One region of the Alcaligenes sp. SDU_A2 genome, then DNA from elsewhere that is predicted to be linked to it. Evidence: riboswitches for the same ligand, from Rfam matches in the RefSeq annotation. Region 1 holds a riboswitch; the other holds the start of a gene.
What was found. A riboswitch is a leader RNA that binds a small molecule or an ion and turns the genes downstream of it on or off. The one in region 1 is predicted to bind glycine.

Region 1 (9,945 bases):
CGGCGGGTTCGTACAGAATTTCGGCGCTGAGCAAGCGCAGGCCGGTCGGTCCGCTGTCCAGGATGCGCCGTTCACCGCAACTGCGTTGCAGTTCCAGTACGCAGCCCGGCAGGGTCTGGAGGTGGCGGGCCAACTGCCGCAATTGTTCCGTAGGGCAGGAGGGACTGGAGTGAAAACGGCCGCTTTCCTTGCCGTTTTGGCGAATGATGAGCAGTACAGGGGTCATGGCGTCTCCAGTTGGGCTTCTGGCCAATAATAATTATTAGGCGTTGAGCGCGCGCCAAAAATGGCTTGACCCACGCGCACGACCGTCGCGCCTTCTTCGATGGCGATTTCGTAGTCGCCGGACATGCCCATGGACAATTCGCACATGTCCTGGGCGTGGCCGATGTCGTTGCGTATCTGGTCGCGTAATTGACGCAGCAAGACAAAGCAGGGACGCACCCGTTCGGGATCGGCATCCATCAGGGCCAGGGTCATGAAGCCTTTGACGCGCAGTGCCGAAAATTGAGGCAAGGCGCGCACGAAGTCGTGGACTTCTTCGGGTGGCAGGCCGAATTTGCTGGCTTCCCCGGACGTATTCACTTGCACGAAAACATCCAGGCTGCGTCCTTCGATCTGTAGGCGTCGATCCAGGGTTTCGGCTGTTTTGAGCTTGTCCAGTGCCTGGAACTCGGCCGCGAAACGCGCCACCGATTTGGCCTTGTTGCTTTGCAAGTGTCCGATGACGGACCACTGCAGGTCCGGCAATTCTTCGTGCAGTTCTTCGTATTTGCGTTCGGCTTCTTGGACTTTGTTTTCGCCCAGCAGGCGGCACCCGGCCTGATAGGCCAGGCGAATACGGTCGGTGCCGAAGGTTTTGCTGACCACCAGCAGCCGCACATCGCCGCTGGCTCGGCCGTTGCGCAGGCAGGCTTGGTCGATTCGCTGTTGTACCAGGGCAATACGATGACGAAATGCATCTACACTGGTAGAGGTGGGATAATGTTCGTTATGCAGCAGTACAGGAGCGGATTCGGACATGGCGCACCAGAAGGGAAAAGTGAAATCGGGCGCGACCTTGATGGCCGCATTAACCATTATGTCATAGGTCAAAATGAATATCCAGGGAAGCAATGCGAAGGAACTGTTCGACGATATCCGCCAGCAAGTGGCCTTGGGGCAGATTGCGCCGGGGCAGGCTTTGCCGCCCGTGCGGGAGTTGGCGCAGACACTGGGCCTGAACCGCAATACGGTGGCGTTGGCGTATAAGCGGCTGGTATCGGCCGGCGTGGCCGATGCGCAGGGTCGGCGCGGCACGCGCATACGCGAGTCCATTCATCAACTGGCCCGCGAAGGGCACGGGGTCAGCTCGGTGTTGCAGGATCTGGCCAGCGGCAATCCGTCGGCCCAGTTGCTGCCTTCGCCGGCGCAACTGATACAGGGCGTGCGCGGTAGCGTGCAATCGCTGTATGGGGTCGATCCCTTGATGCCGGAGCTGCGCGCGGTTTGCCGGCAGGTTTTTCATAAGGACACGCCGGTCAATACGGCCTATCACGTCAGCTACGGCGCGGTCGATGCCATCGAGCGTTTGTTGCAAGCCTTTCTGTTGGCGGGCGATAGGGTGGGCATCGAAGACCCGGGCTATCTCAGCAGCATCAATTCGGTGCGTACCCTGGGCCTGAAGCCGGTAGGCATTGCCGTGGACCCCGAGGGCATGGTGCCGCAGTCGCTGGAACAGGCCTTGGCCGCCGGTGTGCGTGCCTTGATCCTGACGCCGCGCGCGCACAACCCCACGGGGTGCGCGCTCAGTCGCGCGCGGGCGCGGCAGATCGAACATATTCTGGCTAATTACCCCGAAGTTCTGCTGATGGTGGACGACCACTTCTGGATGTTGGCCAACAGTCCGTACCGCAACGTCATTCCGGCCGGGCATCTGCGCTGGGCGCTGATCCGTTCCGTGTCCAAGGGGCTGGGTCCGGATCTGCGGGTGGCTCTGATGGCCTCGGACCAGCAAACGGCCGAGCGCCTGTCGCAGCGTTTGGCCTCTGGGGCGCAGTGGGTCAGCCACTTGCTGCAGCAGATGGTGGTGCATGGACTGACCGACGCGACGTTGACCGCGCAGACCCGCGCCGCTCAGGCAGCGTATGTTCAGGCTCGCCTGCAGCTGATGCAGGCCCTGAAAAAGCATCGCATCCCGTTCTGGGATAGCGAGGATGGGTTCAATCTGTGGGTGCCTTTGGATCGCGACGCCGAACCCGTGCTGGCCGGGTTGGCGGCGCGCGGTTGGCTGGCCCGCTCGGGGCAGGTGTTTGGCGTGGATCAGCCGGCTCAGGGCCTGCGCCTAACCTTTGCCAGCCTGGGGGCCGAGCAGGCGCAACGCTTTGCCGCCGACCTGGCTCAGGTGCTGGGCCAGGCGCAGTAGCCTGGCCCGCGCGAACAGGTGTTTTGGGCGGACGGGTGGCCGCCAGATGGTGTGGTCGGTTCCTTGCACAACGAGGGGGCGTTCGATGTTTCCGTCGTCTGCCGCATGTGCAGATGGTAGAATGGCTGGATAAACAACCAGTTTATCTATGGCTGCTGCGGAACTTCCTCTTTTTTATTATCTGCATAATTTCCATCGGGTGTTGCGGTGGGTGCAGCAATACAGTGCCGACCTGCTGGAGGCCGAGCAGGTCGCGTGCGGACATGTGTTTTGGGGTTTATCCGGACCAGCCCAGGCTTTGCTGGTGCGTCTTGTCATGCGCAAAGGTAGCTTGTTTCGGGTAAGCAAGCTGCGTTATCCCGAAATTGCCGACATCTGTGCAGCGACACAAGAGCTGGCTCAGGCAGGCTTGGTCTGTCTGGCACCGCCACTGGACCTGGACGGTGTCTTTCATCTGCATACGCTTGCGCAGTTGCGTGCCATGTTCGCACCTTTGCCAGCGGGCGCGCGCAAGCACGAATGTCGCGCGCAAGTAGCGCTTCGGCATGGAGATCAGCTTCGGCCCTGCGCCGATTGGCCAGGTCTGGCGGCGGAGCAGAGCGATGTCCTGCGGCTGTCTGAGAGCGTCACGGCATGGGCGCAGCGTCTGCAACTGCTGTTTTTCGGCAACCAGTACCAGGACTGGTCAGAATTTGTACTTAGCGATCTGGGTCTATACCGCTACGAAACGCTGATGCTCGATGCCGCTAGTCGTGCTTTCCGTCATCTGGACGATGTGCGGCTGTACGAAACGCTGTCCGGGTTGCGCGAAGCGCCGGACGTGCCAGATCGCGCGCAATGGCAAGCGCGTTTGCAGGCGGTGTGTGCCATCGTGACCGATAGCGACTGGTTGCAGCGCCGTCGGGACAAAACGTTGTTTTCACTTGGGCAAGAGGCCGAGCGCCAAGCCTGGTGGGAGTTGGCCGACCAGGCCTATTGCCGCAGCACCTGGCCCGGTGCCCGGCAGCGTCGTGTGCGGGTGCTGGAGAGGCAGCAGAACGGGCCTGATGCCTGGGGCCTGTTTTGTCAGGCCTGGGAACGGCCCGAAAGCGAAGCCGAAGTCCAGAAGCTGGCGCGCATGCTGCCCCGCTTGCGTAAACTGGCTCCCAAGGCCAGGTGGCCTGAACAGCCGGTGTCGTTGGAGCGGGCGCAGGCACGCACCCAGCTTAGCCGCTTGGTGCTGCCCGATGACGGGCAGCGCGTGGAGTGGCAGGTCATGGCGCATTGGCATACCGAACTGGCACCGGTTCAATATGTGGAAAATACGCTGCTGCCGGGCTTGTTGGGGCTGCTGTGCTGGGAGGCCATTTTTGCGCCTTTGCCCGGTGCGTTCTTTCATCCCTACCAGAGCAGCCCTGCCGATTGGAGCAGTCCGGATTTCGTGGCGCGGCGCCGGCCTTTATTCGATCAGGCGCTGGCCTTGCTGGATGGTCCCGGCTACAAAGAATGCATACGGGCTCGCTGGCGCGACAAACAGGGTATGCAGTGTCCCTTGCTGTTTTGGCCGGCTTTGGGGGAAAACACGCTGGAGCTGGCTTTGCGCTGCATTCCCCCGCAGCATCTGCACGCGATTTTCCGGCGTGTGTTGCAGGATTGGCGCGATAACCGCGCCGGTCTGCCGGACCTGATCCGTTTCCTGCCTGCGCAGAATTGGTACGAGCTGATCGAGGTCAAGGGGCCGGGGGATCGTCTGCAAGATAATCAGCGACGTTGGCTAAGCTATTTCGAGCAGCAGGGTATTCCGGCGCGGGTCTGCCATGTCAGCCGGGAGCCGCTTGCATGAGCATGACTGTAGGCGTGCGTACCTTGTGCGAATTTACCGCCCGCAGCGGCGATCTGGACTTGCGCTTTACACCCGCACCCAGCGCCCAGGAAGGCATGTGGGGGCACGATCAGCTGCGTTTGCAACGCCCGTCGCATTACGAATCCGAGGTGTCTCTGGAATCGCAGTTCCAGGACTTGCGGGTACGTGGGCGTGCCGATGGTTTCGACCCTCAGGCGCTGCGGCTGGAGGAGATCAAGACCTACCGGGGGGCATTCGAGCGTATTCCGGTCCATCATCGTCGTTTGCACCAGGCCCAGGCCATGATGTATGCCGCCATGCTATGCCAGGAGCGCGATCTGCCCGGCCTGACGGTCAGCGTGGTGTACTTTCAGGTGGACAAGCATACTGAAACAGCGCTGGCCGAATATAAGGACCGGGCACAGTTGCAGGCGTTCTTCGAGCAGCAATGCCGTCTGTATCAGATCTGGGCGCAGCAAGAACAGCAGCATCGGCAAACGCGCGACCAGGCGTGCCGGCACTTGTCGTTTCCCTTTGCGGGTTTTCGGGCCGGCCAACGGGAGCTGGCCGTGGCCGCCTACCGGGCACAGCGCGATGCACAGTGCCTGATGGCGCAAGCTCCTACCGGCATAGGCAAGACCTTGGCCGTGCTTTTCCCCGGGCTGAAAGCCATGCCCGAGGCCGGTCTGGATAAGTTGTTTTATCTGACGGCCAAAAATTCCGGCCGGCAAATGGCATTGGATGCGCTTGATCGCCTGGCAACGGCCGGGCCTGCCCCGTGGCGCGTGCTGGAACTGGTGGCGCGCGACAAGCAGTGCGTCCATCCGGACAAGGCCTGTCATGGCGAGTCTTGTCCCTTGGCTCACGGGTTTTACGATCGCTTGCCTGCTGCCCGGGCCTGTGCCGTGACCCAGCCCCAACTGGACAGCCATACTTTGCAGGCCGTGGCGCGGGATCATGATGTCTGTCCTTACTATTTGGGACAGGAAATGCTGCGCTGGAGCGATGTGGCGGTCGGCGACTATAACTATTATTTCGACACGTCGGCCATGCTGCATGGTCAGACGCTGTCCCAGCGCTGGCGCAGCGCCGTGGTGGTGGACGAAGCCCATAATCTGTTGGATCGGGCGCGCAGCATGTATTCAGCCGAACTGTCGCAGGAGCAGTTGCGCGGCGCGCGCAAAAGCGCGCCTTCAAACTTGAAACGCTACCTTAGTCGCCTTGTACGGGTCATGGACGACTGTCTGGGCGAGGAAGGCAGCACGCAAATGGGGCAGGAAGCCATTCCCGCGTCCCTGCTGCAGGAATGCGAGCATCTGGCGGCACGACTGGGCAGTCACGTGGCCGACCACCCCTTGCCGCAGAACAGCGCCTTGTTGCAGGCGTATTTTTCTGTGCTGTATTTTGCGGATCTGGCTGGGTATTTCGGGGCGCATTCCTTGTTCGATGCGGTCGCCGGGCGTCAGGGTATGACTGTGCGCATCCGTAATGTGGTGCCGGCACCGTTTTTGCAGGAGCGCTATGGTGATGCGCACGGCGTGGTGCTGTTTTCCGGCACGCTGACCCCCACCGATTTTTACCGCGATCTGTTGGGCGTGCCGCCATGCAGTCCGGTGTTGGATGTTCCCTCGCCATATCGTACCGAGCAATTGCAGGTGCGCCGGTATGCGGGTTTGTCCACCCGCTATGCCGATCGGGCCGCCAGTCTGAGCAGTGTCTGCGATATTGTCGCGCACGCCTATGCGGCGCAGCCGGGCAATTATCTGCTGTTTTTAAGTAGTTTTGATTATCTGGAACAGGTGTATGAAGCGCTGGCACAGCGCTATCCCGAACTGCCGTTATGGCGGCAGACCCCGTCCATGAATGATACCCAGCGCGCTCAGTTTCTGGCGCATTTTACGCCGCAAGGGCAAGGCATCGGCCTGGCCGTCTTGGGCGGGGCGTTTTCCGAAGGGGTGGATTTGCCCGGCAAGCGTTTGCTGGGGGCCTTTATCGCCACACTGGGTTTGCCCCAGTTTAACGAGGTCAACGAGTCGGTTCGGCAGGTAATGGCCCGGCTGTTCGGGGAACGCCGGGCCTACGACTACACCTATTTGTACCCTGGCTTGCGCAAGGTTATACAGGCCGCGGGCCGTGTGATTCGCGATGAACAGGATCGGGGCTATGTGTATCTGCTGGACGAGCGCTATGGGCAGCGGCGGGTGCAGCAGTTGTTGCCGCCGTGGTGGCGGATCGAAGCGGCTCGGCTTCCCGAGTGCGCTGCACAATCAGCTCGGTAATGATTTGCGCCGTGGCGGCCGACAGCGTCCAGCCCAGGTGGCCGTGCCCGGTGTTGTAGTAGACGCCGGGGCGGCTGCCGGCCTGTACGCGCGGCATCATGTCGGGCATCATGGGACGCAGGCCCGCCCAAGGCACGACACGGTCGGTGGCGGCGTCGTGGAAATTGCGGCGTGTCCAGTTCACCAACGGGGCGATGCGGTCGGCGCGTATGTCTTTGTTTTCGCCGTTGTATTCGGCGGTTCCGGCCACGCGCAAGCGGTCATTGCCCAGGCGGCTGGTCACGATCTTGGCTTCCTCGTCCAGCAGGCTGACCCAGGGCGCGGCTGCCTGGCTTTCAGGTGTATCCAGGTAGGCGGAAATCGAGTAGCCCTTGACCGGATAGATATTGATGTAGTCGCCCAGCAGCTTGGCCAGATGGCGGCTGCCGACGCCGGCGCACACCACCAGCGAATCGACTTGCAGGCTGTGGGTTTGCGCGTCCGTGCCGGTGCCGGTACGCAACTGGATCTGGTGCGGCGGGCCGCAGCGCACGCCCAGCACTTCGGTGTCTTGCAAGAAGCGCACGCCGCGCTGTTCGCAGGCGCGGGCCAGGCCGCGCGTGTATTTATGGATGTCGCCCGTGGCGTCCGAGGGCGTAAAAAATCCGCCGTAGTAAGTGCCTTGCAGCGTAGGTTCGATCTGGTGGATTTCTTCGTTGGTGACGGTGCGGCGCTCCAGGCCGCCGCGTTGCAGCAACTGGCTGACGCGCTTGCCCGATTCGAATCCGTAGGCGGTATGGTAAATGTGCAAAATGCCGCGCTGTTCCAGGTCGAAATCGATTTGTTCGTCCTTAGCCCATTGAAACAGGTTTTCGCGGGCCGTGATGGCCAGCTTCACGGTTTCGATGGTGTTGGTCTCGTAGCCCGAGATGGCGCGCATGAACTGCGCCATCCAGCTGTATTTGTGCCAGCTGGGGCGGGGGTTGAACAGCAGCGGCGCATCTTTGCGCAGCATCCACTTCAGGCCCTTCATGATGGTGCTGCGGCTGTTCCAGACTTCGGCATTGCAGGCCGATAGTTGGCCGCCGTTGGCAAACGAGGTTTCCATGGCAGGATAGCGCAGGCGGTCGATGACCGTAACCTGGAAACCCTGGCGGGCTAGGGCGTAAGCAGTGGTGACGCCGCTGATACCGGCGCCGATGACGGCGATGTGAGACATTTCAGGCTCCAGAGGGATGAATTGCCGCCGGTTGGCGACAATACCCCATCTGTCCTGTGACCTGAGAGTTTATCTGGCCGCGTGCGGACCAGGCTCCTTCGGTGGGCGCGCTATGCGCCGCTCTCCAGATTGTCGGGCTGGTACGATCCTTTGGCCTGAGAGTTTCCGGGGTGGTTGCTCCGTCGGCGCCTGAGTGAACAGGTCTCTTTCATACCGCCTGCAATGACAGGCACACCATACTGTTAATAGGGCTATAGAGCAATCAGGGAAAACCTAGGGATCTGTGAGCGGCGTGCCATTTGCTCAGTCCAATCGATAGTGAGCGCCCAGGCTGTGTTCACGCGCCAGTGCGGCTTGCGTCAGCAGCCAGGCGGTATCCACGCTTAAACCCAGTGCTGTTCTGGCGGGACTCGAATCGCCGCTGGCCAGGCGCGTGCGCCAGTCGGCCAGAGTGTGTGCGGCTTGCGTCAGACCCTGGTGATGGCGGCGCAGGCCTACCTGAGTCTGCATCACAGTCTGCAGTTCGGGCAGGCTGGGATCTGGCCGGGGCAGGGCGGGTTCGGCGACAGGCAAGGGCTCCAAGCTGGCACGGCGGGCAGGCGGTGTGTCGATAATGGCGCGCGCGGCGGCCCGGCCCATGATTACGCATTCCAGCAATGAATTACTGGCCAGTCGGTTTGCTCCGTGCAGGCCGGTGCAGGCGACCTCGCCCACGGCATACAGTCCGGCAATGCTGCTATGGCCGTGTAGATCGGTCAGCACCCCGCCGCAGGCATAGTGTGCGGCTGGAGCCACGGGTAGGCAGTCCCGACGCAGGTCGAACCCGCGTTGCAGGCACTGTTGCAGGGCGCGTGGGAACTGGCGCTGCAAGGTTGCCGAGCCCAGATGGCGGGCATCCAGCCAGACATGTGGCCGGTCTTCGCGGCGCATCTGTTCGTCGATGGCGCGGGCCACGATATCGCGCGGTGCCAGCTCGGCGCGGGGATCGTGTGCCGGCATGAAACGCTGTCCGTGGGCATCGAGCAGGTGCGCGCCTTCGCCGCGCAAGGCTTCTGTCAGTAAAAGAGGTGGACCGTCCTGGCGCAGGCAGGTTGGGTGGAACTGTAGGAATTCCAGATCCTGTATGGTGGCCCCGACACGCCAGGCCAGCGCCACGCCGTGGCCCAACGCGCCTTCAGGATTGGTGCTGTGCGCATAGAGCCGTCCCAGACCGCCGGTCGCCAGCACGACATGATCCGCCTGCAGGGTCTGGTGCGCAGCACGACGATGATCGTACAGATCCACCCCGGCTATCGCGCCGTGCCTGTTGCGGCGCAAGGCCAGTACCTGGCATGGGCTGCGCACCTGTATATGGCTGGCCTTGGACAGTCGTTGTGTTAATGCCCGCATGATAGCCTGCCCGCTGGCATCGGCTGCATGGACTATGCGGCGCTGCCCGTGGCCACCTTCGCGGGTCAGATGCAGTGCGCCGTCGGCCGTACGGTCAAAAGCGACATGCTGTTCCAGCAGCCACTGCACGGCTTCTGGTGCCGACTGCAAAATAGCCTGCACCCGTTGCGGGTCAGCGTGCTGCGCGCCGGCGTTCAGCGTGTCCAGCACATGTTGTTCCAGGCTATCTTGCGGGTCTATCGCGGCGGCAATGCCGCCGAGCGCGCATGGGCTGGCACCGCCGGGCAGGGGGACGTGGCTGATGATTGTTACCGTCAGCGTTCGGGGCAGGGACAGGGCCAGGGTCAGGCCCGCCAGTCCTGCCCCCACAATCAGCACGTGCGTGCTCATCAGGCGGCTCCGACGTGCTGAAACAAGGCGGTATGCTCGGCCATATCCGCCTGGACACGCAGCGCGGTCTGACGCTCTGCCGCAAAATCCAGCATGCGTTGCAGGGAACGGCGGGCTTGCGCCGCGATGTTGGCGTCGATCTGCACGCCGGGGCCGTCTTGCAGCAGGCTGTCGCGCAAGGCGTGCAAGGCGTGCAAGGAGTTCAAGGCCATCCAGGGGCAATAGGCACAGCTTTTGCAGGTGGCGCTTTCACCAGCCGTGGGAGCGGCCAGAAATGTCTTGCCAGGTGCTTGTCGTCGCATGGCGTGCAAAATGCCTTGGTCTGTCGCCACGATAAAGGTGTCGGCCCGGTCCTGGCAGGCAGCTTTGATCAGTTGCGTGGTCGACCCCACTACATCGGCCAGGGCAATGACGCCAGCCGGGGATTCGGGATGTACCAGTACCCGTGCTTGCGGATGGGTTT
Region 2 (9,945 bases), 1.3 Mb from region 1:
ACGAAGTCGGCTCCAACAACCCCGACGGCGTAGAAATCAAGCAAGGCCCCAAGGACGCCCAAGGCCGTCCCCTGGATGGCATTCCTTTCCACCCCTACTACTCCGTACACGACATCCTGGGCGTGGCAGGCTTTCTGCTAGTTTTTGCAGCGATCCTGTTCTTCGCGCCTGAAATGGGTGGCTACTTCCTGGAGTTCAACAACTTCGCGCCGGCCGACCCTCTGAAGACGCCTCCGCACATCGCCCCGGTCTGGTACTTCACGCCGTTCTACTCCATGCTGCGCGCTACTACGGCCGATTTCACCTGGATTCTGGCTGGTGCCTCCGTCATCGCTGCCGCCGTGCTGTTCGTCAAAGGCAAGCTGCCCGGCATCTGGCGCCTGGCCGTGCCTGCCATCCTGATCGCCGTCGCTATCCTGTTCCGCCTCATCGACGCCAAGTTCTGGGGCGTGGTGGCCATGGGCGGCGCAGTCGTGATCCTGTTCTTCCTGCCCTGGCTGGATGCCTCGCCGGTCAAGTCGATCCGCTACCGTCCTACCTGGCACAAAGTGCTGTACGCGATTTTCATCGTCAACTTCCTGATCCTGGGTTACCTGGGCACGCAAGCCCCCAACGACCTGTTCAACCTGCTGAGCCAGATCGGCACCGTGATCTACCTGGCCTTCTTCCTGCTGATGCCGGTATGGAGCCGTTTGGGCACTTTCAAGCCCGAACCTGATCGCGTGACCTTCCGCCCTCACTAGGCCCACAACACGTAACGGAATGACCATGATTAAAAAATTGCTTGGCGCTCTGGCCCTGTCCCTGACCTGCACGGTGGCGGTGGCCGCCGAAGGCGGATACGCTCTGGAGCGCGCCCCCGACCGCATCAACGATATGGCAGCGTTGCAAAATGGCGCAAAGCTGTTCGTCAACTACTGTCTGAACTGTCATAGCGCCAATTCCATGCGCTATAACAAGCTCACCGAAATCGGCCTGACCGACGAGGAAATCAAGAAAAACCTGCTGTTCACCTCGGACAAAGTGGGCGATCTCATGAAGATCGCCATGACGCCGGAAATGGGCAAGAAATGGTTCGGTGCCGCACCGCCTGATCTGTCCGTAATCGCCCGCGCCAAATCCACCAACCTGGGTCCCAGCGGTGCCGATTACCTCTACACCTACCTACGCACCTTCTACCGCGACGCATCCCGCCCCACCGGCTGGGATAACCTCGTTTTCCCCAGCGTGGGCATGCCCCACGCCATGTGGGAGCGCCAGGGCGGCATGACGCTGCACCGCACGACCGTGGCCGAAGAAGCCAAGGACGACGGCAGCAAGCAGTGGGTCAAGACCACGGCCACCTACGACCCGTACGGCTTCTCGTCTATCACCAAAGAGCCGCTGGCCAGCTACACCGGCCATGCCACCGACTCCGTCAAGCTGGAACCAGTCAACGCCAAGCTGTCCGCCAAATACGACAGCGACGTTGCCGATCTGGCCAACTTCATGGACTGGATGGCTGAACCCGTCCAACTGGTGCGCAAGAAAATCGGCGTCGGTGTCATGCTGTTCCTGCTGCTGTTCTTCGCCGTTGCCTGGCGCCTGAACAGCGTGTTCTGGAAAGACATCAAGTAACACGCTATGCTAGACGGGCGGGCCGCCTGGCCTGCCCGGTTATCCTTTAGACCAGGCCCAGCCGTGCGGCCTAGCTCCTTGAGCCGTGAGGCTCTTGTTTTTATTTCTACGACTGGAATCCCATACCATGATGGTGCTCTACTCTGGAACGACCTGCCCCTTCTCGCAACGCTGCCGTTTCGTGTTGTTTGAAAAAGGCATGGATTTCGAGATTCGCGACATCGACTTGTACAACAAGCCTGAAGATATCGCCGTCATGAACCCCTACGGACAGGTACCCATCCTGGTCGAACGCGACCTGATCCTGTACGAATCGAACATCATCAACGAATACATCGACGAGCGCTTTCCGCACCCGCAACTGATGCCGGCGGACCCCACCATGCGCGCCCGTACCCGTCTGTTCCTGTACAACTTCGAAAAGGAACTGTTCGTGCACGTGACCGCCTTGGAAGATCGCCGCAACACCGATGCCAAGGTCCAGGAACAGGCCCGCCAGCAGATCCGCAATCACCTGGCCCAACTGGCCCCTATCCTGCTCAAGAACAAATACATGCTGGGCGAAGAGTTCTCCATGCTGGATGTGGCCATTGCCCCACTACTCTGGCGTCTGGACCACTACGGCATCGAACTGCCCAAGAGCGCCGCGCCCGTGCAAAAGTACGCCGAACGCGTGTTCTCGCGTCCTGCCTACATCGAAGCGCTGACGCCGTCCGAAAAAGTCATGCGTCGCTGATCCCATCATGCAAGAAACCTCGACCAAGCCCTACCTGCTGCGCGCCCTGCACGAATGGTGCACCGATAACGGTTACACGCCACACATCGTCGTTACCGTGGATGCCAATACCGTCGTGCCGCGCGGACACATCCAGGACGGCCAGATCACCCTGAACATCGGGCACCTGGCCACCAACCGCCTGACCCTGGGTAACGAGTACATTGAATTCCAGACCCGCTTTGGCGGCGTCACGGAAGACATTTTCGTACCTGTTGCCGCCGTGTCCGCCATCTACGCCCGCGAAACCGGCGCAGGCATGGGCTTTGACGTCGTGGAATCCGAACCCTACCCGGGCGACGATACCGCCGACGCCGCTCCCGACAGCCCCCCCGCCACTGCGGAAAGCACCAAGGACAGCGACAAGGTTTCGCATCTGAAGATCGTCAAGTAACACGCAGCAGCGCCCAAAAACAAGGCTCCCGATCGGGAGCCTTGTTTTTTTTAGACACAGCAGCAGACCTATTCTGCCTACATCCCTAAGTCGCACACCCGTCACACCCTGGCGGCATACCGCCGTCTAACTCCCCGACAGGGCATCCGCTTGGTTACGCCGCCGGGCGGCGGCCACCCGCCATTCCAAGATGCTTTTCAGCATGACCGACACAATGGCAAAGGTCGCCAGCAAGGCGGCTGCCGTAAACGCGGCGGCCGCCTTGTTATCGTTATTGAGCTGATCCACCAGCAAGGACAAGGTCAGGGTCTGATTCATGATGGTCCCGGACACCACCGACACGGCCCCAAATTCGCCGATGGCACGGGCATTGGTCAACACCACGCCATACATCAGCGCCCACTTGATATCGGGAAGCGTCACGTGCCAGAAAATCTGCCAGCCGCTGGCACCCAGGCTAAGCGCCGCCGCCTGCGCATCCGAACCTTGCTCCTGCATGACCGGGATCAGAATACGCGCCACATACGGCGTGGTCACGAACAGTGTCACCAGCACCATGCCGGGCCAGGCAAACATCAGCTGAATATTGCGGTCACTGAACCACTGCCCCAGGGACGACTCTACCCCATACACCACCAAATAGCACAAACCCGCCACCACCGGCGACACCGCATAGGGCAAATCGATCAAGGTGCTGAGCAAGCGCCGACCACGGAACTGATAATGCGTCAGGCACCAGGCCAGCAAGATACCCAGCAGCATGTTCAGCGGCACCGTCAGCACCGCTATAAACAAAGTCAGCCCAATGGCATGCAGCATGAAGTCCTCTTGCAGATTGGACCACAGCGCCGGCAAACCATCGCCCAGGGCTTTGGAAAAAATCAGCAGCAACGGGGCCACCAGCAAGGCCAGGACCAAGGCCAGACCTGCCGCCAGAATGCAGCGATCCGCCAGACTTTTAGGCGCTTTTCTCATGCCCCCCTCCGTTGCCAGCCCAGCAGACGGCTCTGCACCAGTTGCAGGGTAAACAGCAGCAACAAAGAGGCCAGCAGAATTACAGACGCAATCGCCGCCGCCGCCGGGTAGTTAAATTCCTGCAAACGCACAAAAATCATCAAGGACGACACTTCGGTTTTATAGGGGATATTGCCGGCAATCATGATGACCGCGCCGAACTCACCCAAGCTGCGGATGAACGCCTGGGCAGCGCCGGTGACAATGGCCGGAATCAAAGGCGGGAACACCACTTTGCAAAACGTCTGCCAGGCTGTGGCACCCAAGGTCTGGGCCACTTCCTCGTATTCTTCGCCCAGCTCCTCGATGACAGGCTGCACAATGCGCACCACAAACGGCAGACTGGTAAAGGTCATGGCCAGCACAATGCCCGGATACTGATACGCCACCTTCCAGCCTTCGGGCAGAAACTGGCCAAACCAGCCGCCCGGCACGAATAAAGTCGCCAGCGTCAGCCCGGCCACCGATGTAGGCAAGGCAAAGGGCAGATCCACCAGCGCATCGATCAAGCGCCGTCCCGGAAACTCAAAACGCGTAATGATCCAGGCAATGATGAAACCCACCACACTGGCAATCACCGTGGAATAAAAAGCCGCGCTGATGGTGACCTGATAACTGCTGACAACCCGCTTGTCCGTCACCGCCCGCCAATAGTCGGCCAGACTCATGTCGCCAACATACATGAACAGCGCCGACAAAGGCAGCAGCACAATAATGGACAGGTACAGGACGCTGAAGCCAAAGCTCAGCCCAAAGCCCGGTATAACAGGACGGCGCAGAAAAAAAACGGGTTTAACCGCAGGCACCGCTTGGATGCCTGCGGTCTGATCCTGAATGGAACGACTCATGACTTATTTCGCAAGCAACTGATCCAGAATGCCGTTGGCGACAAAATGGCGAGCCTGAATGTCTTTCCAGCTACCCAACACATCGGTCGGGTTGATCAGCTTGACCGGCGCATACTTGGATGCAAATTCCTTAGCCACGACAGGGTCCGTCACCCGGTAGTTAAACCCGGCCAACAGGCGCTGGATGTCCGGCGTGTACTGGAACTGCAAGTACTCGGTCGCTTCCTTGCGGGTGCCCTTCTGATCCACGACCTTGTCTACCACGGCCACCGGGAATTCGGCCAACACACTGACCGGCGGCACCACAATCTGCAACTCGCTGCCCTTGAACTCGTCGCTGCCGGCAATATTGATCACTTCAGACTCGAACGTCAGCAGCACATCGCCCTGACCGTTCTGCGCAAACGCCACCGTCGCGCCGCGCCCGCCCGTAGGGAAGCTCTCGACATTGCCCAGGATCTTGCGCACAAACTCCTTGGTCTTGGCCTCGTCACCGCCGAACTTATCATTCGCGTACAGCCAGGAAGCCAGATAGGTATAACGCGCATTGCCCGAGGTCTTGGGATTAGGGAACACCAACTTTACGTCGTCGCGGGCCAGATCATCCCAGGACTGGATGTTCTTGGGATTGCCCTTGCGCACCAAGAACGCAATCGTGCTGTAGTAAGGAGAGCTATTGTTAGGAAACTTGCTGGCCCAGTCCTTGGCCACTGCGCCGCGCTCGGCCAAAAACTCGATATCTGTGACCTGATTGAAAGTGACCGTGTCCACTTTCTTGCCCTGGCTAATGTCCTGGGCCTGACGGGATGTGCCCGCGAAGGACTGATCGATCTTGATGTCCTGACCGGTCTTAGCCTTCCAGTACTCGACGAACTTGGGGTTGATGGCCGCAAAGGTCTCGCGCGCCACATCGAACGAGGCATTCAACAACGTGACTTGCGCACTGGCCGCACCGCCCACCAACGACGACAACAACAAGGCAGCACCCAGCACAGACTTCAATTTCATGATTTTCCCCTGGGGCCCGAACAGGCCCGTCACATCCCGGATAAAGTTGGCAGGGGCCTGCAACCGCCGACACACACCGCCCCACACGACAGCTGCATATAACCGCAGCCTTGATGGAATTCATTATGGATAGGGGATAAGGCATTTAAAACGAACTTTTGGGCATTCTTTTATAACTAAAAGAAATGTATTACCCAAAAAATAAGCGTCGAACAAAACCACCAAGCCACTAAGCCCTGCCCGGTTGGACTGCTGGACTGCTGGACTGCTGGACTGCAACACAATAATTGCCACACCGCCCGGAACACCGCTATAATCGTAAATTCGCCGGCTTAGCTCAGTTGGTAGAGCAGCGCACTTGTAATGCGAAGGTCGAGGGTTCAACTCCTTTAGCCGGCACCAAAGTTATCAAGCACCTACGCCACCCCTAACCGGGTGGCGTTTTGCTTTTTGGGTTCCGTGTAAGCAAAACCAAATTCGGTCAATGCCGTAAGCAGTCGGCTCTACCCCATAAGCGGGGGATAGGCATTCAATAGTCACGGTTGATTACACCATTCCGACCGCACTGGGCTAAGACCCGCATACGGTGATTCTCAACATTGCTAAACCCATTCGAGCGCCATCAATTCAACAAATGCCTTGGTTTTCCAGGGGCCACGACGATGAATCACTTCTGCCTTATAAAGAGCATGGATGGTTTCTGTAAGGCGTTGTCGTAACTCTCTCCGCGACGGCCTACAAAAGACTCGATACCAGTTTGAGCGTGTCGCTCTGTATAACCCCTCTTTTGTTGAGGTGTTGCAACGACCACTTGAAGCTACCTTGAGAGCCTCTGTCGCTTTGGTGTATCAACCTATCGGTTTGCTGCGATTGACGGGGGCATTACCAGACAGCTGAACAGTACCCCGAGCTGATAAGGCGAAAACCAGCAACATGTAAGACCTGCACAGCGGTCTGGTCTGACACAACAGCGACCTGAAGGCTGGCAATACAGACAGAGCAATGTCCGCACTTTGGGCTAGGCCGAGCCGGTCCATGCAGCCTACCTCCCAATCAACAGGCTCACAATGGATGCCTCAAATACAAACGCCAACCCTTTCGGGTTGGCGTTTGTCACAGCTAATCCGCGATCTGGTCCGGGAAGGATGTGTTCCTCCCCAGCAGAGTCGATCTTGCTTTATCCGACCTGATGCACCAGGCGCGGATTGCCGAAGTAGTCGCGCGTCAGTTTAAAGACGACTGGGCTCAGCAACAGCAGGGCGATCAGGTTGGGGATGGCCATCAAGGCGTTCAGGGTGTCGGCGACCAGCCAGAGGCTGGCCAAGTCCATGCCGGGGTAGGTGCCGATGGGGATGGCAACAATCCACAGCAGGCGGAACGGCAGGTTAGACCGTTCGCCAAACAGGAACTGAGCGCACTTTTCGCTGTAAAAGCTCCAGCCAATGATGGTGGTGAAGGCGAAGATGGCGATACCTATGCTGACGATGTACTGGCCGGCCACGCCCAGTGTCTGGGAAAAGGCGAAGGCCGACAGGGATGCACCGTTCTCGCCGCTTTGCCAGGCACCGGTCACCAGAATGACCAGACCGGTAATGCTGCACACCACAATGGTATCCAGGAAGGTGCCCAGCATGGCTACCGTGCCCTGACGGATGGGATTGTCGGTTTGAGCGGTAGCGTGCGCAATCGGGGCGCTGCCCAGGCCGGCTTCGTTCGAGAAGATGCCGCGCGCAATGCCGTAGCGCATGGCAGCCCACACCGTGGCACCCAGGAAGCCGCCGCCGGCTGCCGTAGGATTGAAGGCGTGATAGAAAATCAACGAGAACGCATCAGGAATCTTGTCGGCGTTCAGGACCAATACGATCAGACCGCCGCCCACATAGAACAGCGCCATGAACGGCACCAGCTTGCCGGCCACTTCGCCGATACGCTTGATGCCGCCGACCAGAATCAGCGCAGTCAACACGGCAATGACACTGCCGGTGGCCAGCGTGGGAATGCTGAACGTGGTTTTAAGGACTTCGGCCACCGAATTGGACTGGATGGTATTGCCGATGCCGAATCCGGCAAACATGCCGAAGGTGGCAAACACAATACCCAACCATTTCCAATTGCTGCCCAGGCCATTTTTGATGTAGTACATAGGGCCACCTACATAGCGGCCCTTGTCATCCACTTCCCGAAAGTGCACGGCCAAAACGGCTTCGGTGAACTTGGTGGCCATGCCGACCAGGGCGATGACCCACATCCAGAACATGGCACCGGGCCCGCCGAAGTAGATGGCCGTGGCCACGCCGGCGATATTGCCGGTACCGATGGTGGCGGACAAGGCGGTCATCAAGGCATTGAAGGGGCTGATATCGCCTTTTTCGGTGCTTTTACGCCCTTTCCAAAGCATTTTGAACCCATATACCAGATTGCGCTGTGGTATGAAACGCAGACCTAGACTAAGGAACAGGCCAGTACCCGTCAGCAGCAACAGCATAGGCGGCCCCCACGCCACCGCATTAATCTGATCAATGAATTCTATGAGCTTGTCCATATAAATTATCCTTGCGTTTAATGCTTATTTTCAATGAACCAGAATGTCGCCCCCAATTAGGGCAGGAAATATCTCATAACCATACAGAATAATCAACAGCCTCTTTCAAGGCGAAGCTGCGCCCAGGAAGGTCCCCATTTTAGAGACAGGACCGTCCAATGAACGATTAACAAACAATCTAATAAAAACAGGAATATCCGTGAATGGCGCGAGGCAGGAAGAAAAAAATACGCATCGATGCCGTCCCCGACGCGATCAGCGATGAGCCCATCGCCGTATCGACGGTAAAAGCTTACACCTGCGTATCGCCGTCAGAATGCGGCGCAAGAGAGATGCTATCGGAAACAAATAGGGGCAAGAGTGACGCTATCGAAGTTCTCATAATGAAGGCACACGGCAAAGGAGCGCAATGCCGGCCGGCATTGGCACCCCATCTGTCCTTTGACCTGAGAGCTTTATCCATGAGCGACGCTGCGTGGCAGGCCCTGCACGGTCCCCTTCGGCGGGCAATTGAATGCCTCTCTCCAGATTGTCCTGACGTTAGGATTCTTTTGCCTGAGAGTTTCCGGGGTGGTTGCTCCTTCGGCGTCTTGCTGTAGCGCAAGATCTCTTTCGTAACGTAGCGATCGACGCCCACATAGTAGAAGTGCGCTATTTCGATAACTATTGGTGCTTACCCCGTTCGGGTTACTACCAGCTATTTTTCGGATTCACCAAAAAACGCCCCGATCAAGGAAAATACACAGCCCGTCACCCTGCAAGCAGCATGACAACAGAATGGATATAAAAACCGATTAACTCCGGCAATCACCTGCACCAAGCAAACAGGCAATAAACAAAAAGAAAACAATAACTCAAAAAGGTTCTTTGAAGAATTCCAGGAGCCAATTTACCCAGTCGATGAGGAACTGGTTTTTTGAAGACGCCATTCAAGGCGCAGCACGCTCGGACGGGGCTGATGGCTTGCCAGCGCGGCGCGCCGGTACCTTGGTCGGGGCGTATGGCCGGACGCGTCCTTAACTCCGGCGGGTTGCTTGTCCGCCGGACAAGCAACAAGCGCCGCCGTCACACAGAACGACGCTTACACCCCGTCCCCGCGCCCCGCCTGCGGCAAGCCATCCGACCCGCCCCTTTTGATCTTGCTGCGCCGTGAACGGCTCAAAGCACCGATGACATAGCCCCGGCTATACACCTTCATGCCGAACAAGAAATTATGTGGATGGCTGATACCTTGTACGGCGTACGCGGACGCCTTGCCGTTTGGGTCGAGCACAGCGGTGCTGTGCTCGCCAGGCCGACCATAGCAGAATGGCGGGCGAGTCAGGGCCTTCGCTGCAGGCAGGATGCCGGGGCGGGAGGCAAGGGGCGTGCTGTTCGAGCAGGACGCTTGTGATTCGTCCAGTTGACGAATCACCCTGCAAGTTCACGCCCCGCCCGCCCTGGCATCCTGACCAGGGAACCCGCGCATAGCGCGGGCGAAGGACCCAGCCAAGCCGGCCTGCTAGGGTCGGTCTGGCGGGAACCCGAGGTTTTCTCTGCTTGGCCTGAACGGCCCACCCAATACGAAGGAATCCCCGGTATTTAGCGAAGAACCATAAAAAAATCGAAATAGCACGGCCTGCTGACGGCTATCGATGTTTTTAAGCGCCCTACCCCCTCATCGGCACGGGCAGGCAATCGGCCAATGTTTCGGGCCGATTTGCGCCCAACAGAATCATGGCGCGCAGCAACTCCTGGCGAACCAAAT

Region 2: another riboswitch for glycine. It lies ahead of AADW57_RS02330 (alanine/glycine:cation symporter family protein); the one in region 1 lies ahead of AADW57_RS08570 (D-amino acid dehydrogenase).

Annotation. Positions count from the first base shown of each region.
Region 1 covers NZ_CP151273.1:1,823,881-1,833,825, forward strand. The annotation lists gene AADW57_RS08545 (hypothetical protein) at 1-226, opposite strand, end outside; gene AADW57_RS08550 (YggS family pyridoxal phosphate-dependent enzyme) at 223-1,023, opposite strand; gene AADW57_RS08555 (aminotransferase class I/II-fold pyridoxal phosphate-dependent enzyme) at 1,097-2,404, shown strand; gene AADW57_RS08560 (VRR-NUC domain-containing protein) at 2,553-4,226, shown strand; partial or broken gene AADW57_RS08565 (ATP-dependent DNA helicase) at 4,958-6,397, shown strand; gene AADW57_RS08570 (D-amino acid dehydrogenase) at 6,342-7,703, opposite strand; glycine riboswitch at 7,749-7,835, opposite strand; glycine riboswitch at 7,837-7,924, opposite strand; gene nadB (L-aspartate oxidase) at 8,007-9,482, opposite strand; gene nadA (quinolinate synthase NadA) at 9,482-9,945, opposite strand, start outside.
Region 2 covers NZ_CP151273.1:509,973-519,917, reverse strand. The annotation lists gene AADW57_RS02375 (cytochrome b) at 1-743, shown strand, start outside; gene AADW57_RS02370 (cytochrome c1) at 763-1,617, shown strand; gene AADW57_RS02365 (glutathione S-transferase N-terminal domain-containing protein) at 1,745-2,353, shown strand; gene AADW57_RS02360 (ClpXP protease specificity-enhancing factor) at 2,361-2,786, shown strand; gene cysW (sulfate ABC transporter permease subunit CysW) at 2,913-3,761, opposite strand; gene cysT (sulfate ABC transporter permease subunit CysT) at 3,758-4,648, opposite strand; gene cysP (thiosulfate ABC transporter substrate-binding protein CysP) at 4,652-5,656, opposite strand; tRNA gene AADW57_RS02340 (tRNA-Thr) at 5,983-6,058, shown strand; partial or broken gene AADW57_RS02335 (IS3 family transposase) at 6,262-6,532, opposite strand; gene AADW57_RS02330 (alanine/glycine:cation symporter family protein) at 6,834-8,198, opposite strand; glycine riboswitch at 8,629-8,730, opposite strand; glycine riboswitch at 8,732-8,823, opposite strand; gene AADW57_RS02325 (hypothetical protein) at 9,280-9,612, opposite strand; gene AADW57_RS02320 (alpha-hydroxy acid oxidase) at 9,848-9,945, opposite strand, start outside.